Regions from separate parts of the Lysinibacillus sp. COL-1 genome, predicted to be linked through region 2. Evidence: a T-box and tRNA genes for the amino acid it is inferred to sense, from the RefSeq annotation. Region 2 holds a T-box; the other holds one or more tRNA genes.
What was found. The T-box of region 2 lies ahead of argS (arginine--tRNA ligase). A T-box ahead of a tRNA ligase gene usually reads a tRNA of that ligase, here a tRNA-Arg.

Region 1 (2,181 bases), on a different contig from region 2:
ACTTAGCACTCATCGTTTACGGCGTGGACTACCAGGGTATCTAATCCTGTTTGCTCCCCACGCTTTCGCGCCTCAGTGTCAGTTACAGACCAGATAGTCGCCTTCGCCACTGGTGTTCCTCCAAATCTCTACGCATTTCACCGCTACACTTGGAATTCCACTATCCTCTTCTGCACTCAAGTCTCCCAGTTTCCAATGACCCTCCACGGTTGAGCCGTGGGCTTTCACATCAGACTTAAGAAACCACCTGCGCGCGCTTTACGCCCAATAATTCCGGACAACGCTTGCCACCTACGTATTACCGCGGCTGCTGGCACGTAGTTAGCCGTGGCTTTCTAATAAGGTACCGTCAAGGTACAGCCAGTTACTACTGTACTTGTTCTTCCCTTACAACAGAGTTTTACGAACCGAAATCCTTCTTCACTCACGCGGCGTTGCTCCATCAGGCTTTCGCCCATTGTGGAAGATTCCCTACTGCTGCCTCCCGTAGGAGTCTGGGCCGTGTCTCAGTCCCAGTGTGGCCGATCACCCTCTCAGGTCGGCTACGCATCGTCGCCTTGGTGAGCCGTTACCTCACCAACTAGCTAATGCGCCGCGGGCCCATCCTATAGCGACAGCCGAAACCGTCTTTCAGTATTTCACCATGAGGTGAAACAGATTATTCGGTATTAGCCCCGGTTTCCCGGAGTTATCCCAAACTATAGGGTAGGTTGCCCACGTGTTACTCACCCGTCCGCCGCTAACGTCGAAGGAGCAAGCTCCTTCTCTGTTCGCTCGACTTGCATGTATTAGGCACGCCGCCAGCGTTCGTCCTGAGCCAGGATCAAACTCTCCATAAAAGAAATTTGAATAGCTCAAATTGTTTTGCTGGCATCATTTTAATGTCCAAAATTTTGTTTCGTTCATTAACCGAAGTTAGTTACTAAAAACTTTATTGATTACGTTTTGCTTGTTCAGTTTTCAAGGTTCATTTTAATAAATTGAATTGGTGGAGCCTAGCGGGATCGAACCGCTGACCTCCTGCGTGCAAGGCAGGCGCTCTCCCAGCTGAGCTAAGGCCCCATATATTTTTTAGGAAATGGTCGGGAAGACAGGATTCGAACCTGCGACCCCTTGGTCCCAAACCAAGTGCTCTACCAAGCTGAGCTACTTCCCGTTCGTTCTTTTGGCGCGCCCGACAGGAGTCGAACCCATAACCTTCTGATCCGTAGTCAGACGCTCTATCCAATTGAGCTACGGGCGCATTAAAAATGGTGCCGAGGACCGGAATCGAACCGGTACGGTAGTCACCTACCGCAGGATTTTAAGTCCTGTGCGTCTGCCAGTTCCGCCACCCCGGCACATTTGGAGCGGAAGACGAGGTTCGAACTCGCGACCCCCACCTTGGCAAGGTGGTGTTCTACCACTGAACTACTTCCGCATGTGCATAAGTTTTTTTATCTGGCAATGAAATAATGGTGCGGGTGAAGGGAGTCGAACCCCCACGCCTTGCGGCGCTAGATCCTAAGTCTAGTGCGTCTGCCAATTCCGCCACACCCGCTTATTATTATTTAAAAATGGTGAGCCATGAAGGACTCGAACCTTCGACCCTCTGATTAAAAGTCAGATGCTCTACCAACTGAGCTAATGGCTCTAAAAAATGGTGCCGGCTATAGGAATCGAACCCACGACCTACTGATTACAAGTCAGTTGCTCTACCTGCTGAGCTAAACCGGCATATGGTGGAGGATGACGGGCTCGAACCGCCGACCCTCTGCTTGTAAGGCAGATGCTCTCCCAGCTGAGCTAATCCTCCTGGGTAATATGCCTAGCGATGTCCTACTCTCACAGGGGGAAGCCCCCAACTACCATCGGCGCTAAAGAGCTTAACTTCCGTGTTCGGTATGGGAACGGGTGTGACCTCTTTGCCATCATCACTAGACTTTTAAAAGACAAGATTTATTATAACTTATTTCGTTATAAATGCAAGCTTTTTTTAAACTTTCTTGTTCTTTCAAAACTGGATAAACGTGCATTGAATGGTTCAAACATTTTTGGTTAAGTCCTCGATCGATTAGTATTCGTCAGCTCCATGTGTCACCACACTTCCACCTCGAACCTATCTACCTCATCGTCTTTGAGGGATCTTACTTACTTGCGTAATGGGAAATCTCATCTTGAGGGGGGCTTCATGCTTAGATG
Region 2 (2,181 bases):
GCAATGGTAAAGCCCGCAAATATGAAAGCAATGATAGAGGATCTTTTTTCTTTTGGCATACTATCATTCGCTATGGACATGGCGAATGCTGTAAGTACGCCGCTGACAACAGCCGTAACAACTCTGGAAGTTATTAAAATACCATAGGAACTAGAGAGGGCACTTACAATATTTCCAAGTATAAAGAGGGAAATCAATACTAACATGAGTGGATATTTTGCAAATCTACTAACAAAACCGGTTAAGATGGGTGTACCAATCGCATAGGCGATAGCAAATCCAGAAATCAAGGAACCAGCTGTGGCAATTGGTATACTTAAATCTGTAGAGACCTCCGTTAATAATCCTACAATAACAAATTCACTTGTTCCCATGACAAACGTTAATAAGGTTAATGTGAAGGCTAAAATTTTATGTTTATTGCTAAATGCATTTTCTTTATTCATAATCAAAAAACATCACTCCTTTATATCAATATATCGAGAAATTTCGATATATTGTGCAAATGTATACGAAACCTAATAACTATAACGTATCTATTTATCGTGAATAATCGATATGGCATTTTAAACAGAAACCCAATTTTAATCATTTTGGGTATCTGATACAAGAAACGAGGCAATTTGATGAATCGTTTCTTCTTTTAATTTATAATATGTCCATTGACCAGGACGAAAAGATTCGAGAAGTCCAGCCTTTTGCATCATATTTAAGTAGTGAGAAACGGTTGATTGAGAAGTTTTAGCTTTCTCCTGAATATCACCAACACATACGCCTCCTTCGATACTCACTTTTGGGAAATGTTTCTCAGGTTCCTTCAGCCACTGTAAGATGTTTAGCCTAGTCTCGTTTGATAACGCTTTGAAAATTTCAATTGCTAAATACCGTCATTATATTTTAAAAATGGTTGACGCCAATAAGGAAGTCCTGTAATATATGTCAAAATCATAGAAAAATTCGATGAAGAAGAGAGTAATTGATGGACAACTGGCAAGCGAGTTAGGGTTGGTGTGAGCCTAATGCAGAACCCATGAATGAAGCGCACTTTGGAGAAGATTCTCGAACAAGTAGTAGAGAATAGCGGGGCGTCACCTCGTTAACAATGGAAAGTGGTCATATTAAATGGCAACTAGAGTGGTACCACGGGATTATAATGCTCTCGTCTCTAATTTTAGAGACGGGGGCTTTTTTATTTGGACAGGAGGAGGATTAAGATGAATAAACAAATCGCTGAAAGTATGGCAGAAGTAGTAAATCATCAATTAACAGCAGATGATATTGCGTCATTATTAGAAAAACCAAAAAGCTCGGAGCTAGGGGACGTGGCATTTCCTTGTTTTACCTTAGCAAAAAGATGGAAAAAGTCACCACAAACTATTGCAGCGGATATAGCAAGTCAATTAAACAATGACAATATCCAGCGTGTGCAAGCTGTTGGAGGCTATGTCAATATTTTTCTAGATCAACAAAAAGTGACGCAACAAGTGCTAAGCAACATCATGCAAGCAAAACAATCATATGGAACTAATCAAACGGGGATGGGAGCTGTCGTCCTAGATTTTTCATCTCCTAATATTGCGAAGCCATTCTCGATGGGGCATTTACGTTCAACAGTCATTGGGAATGCTTTAGCAAATATTGCAGAAAAAAATGGTTATCAAGCGATTCGCATCAATCATTTAGGGGACTGGGGTACACAGTTCGGTAAGCTTATTGTGGCTTATCAATATTGGGGTGATAAGCAAGCCATTACAGCGTCTCCAATTGAGGAGCTATTAAAGATTTATGTGCAGTTTCATGAAGAGGCAGAGCAAGACCCAGCACTGATTGAACAGGCACGTGCCGCCTTTAAAGCGTTGGAGGATGGCGATGCAGAGGCACTGGCATTATGGCAATGGTTCCGAGATGTATCATTAGTAGAATTTCAATCAATATACGAGTTGCTAGGAATTCACTTTGATGCTTTTACAGGAGAAGCCTTTTACAATGACAAAATGATGCCTGTTGTGACAGAACTACAAGAAAAAGGGCTCCTAGTGGAATCAGATGGGGCGTATGTTGTGGAGATGGAGGAAATGCCCCCATGCTTAATGACGAAAACAGATGGAGCCACGCTTTATGCGACACGCGATTTAGCTGCTGCCCTGTATCGCCAACAGCATTACCAGCCAGAAAAGATTT

Region 1: it has a tRNA-Arg gene. The T-box ahead of argS (arginine--tRNA ligase) is inferred to sense a tRNA for this amino acid. The anticodon was not compared.

Annotation. Positions count from the first base shown of each region.
Region 1 covers NZ_JCAWSJ010000002.1:491,550-493,730, reverse strand. The annotation lists rRNA gene AC6BKE_RS02990 (16S ribosomal RNA) at 1-839, opposite strand, end outside; tRNA gene AC6BKE_RS02985 (tRNA-Ala) at 987-1,062, opposite strand; tRNA gene AC6BKE_RS02980 (tRNA-Pro) at 1,080-1,156, opposite strand; tRNA gene AC6BKE_RS02975 (tRNA-Arg) at 1,167-1,243, opposite strand; tRNA gene AC6BKE_RS02970 (tRNA-Leu) at 1,252-1,340, opposite strand; tRNA gene AC6BKE_RS02965 (tRNA-Gly) at 1,346-1,420, opposite strand; tRNA gene AC6BKE_RS02960 (tRNA-Leu) at 1,456-1,540, opposite strand; tRNA gene AC6BKE_RS02955 (tRNA-Lys) at 1,558-1,633, opposite strand; tRNA gene AC6BKE_RS02950 (tRNA-Thr) at 1,641-1,716, opposite strand; tRNA gene AC6BKE_RS02945 (tRNA-Val) at 1,720-1,795, opposite strand; rRNA gene rrf (5S ribosomal RNA) at 1,806-1,921, opposite strand; rRNA gene AC6BKE_RS02935 (23S ribosomal RNA) at 2,034-2,181, opposite strand, start outside.
Region 2 covers NZ_JCAWSJ010000004.1:2,104,689-2,106,869, forward strand. The annotation lists gene AC6BKE_RS18805 (MFS transporter) at 1-446, opposite strand, end outside; gene AC6BKE_RS18810 (ArsR/SmtB family transcription factor) at 585-875, opposite strand; T-box leader at 952-1,170, shown strand; gene argS (arginine--tRNA ligase) at 1,215-2,181, shown strand, end outside.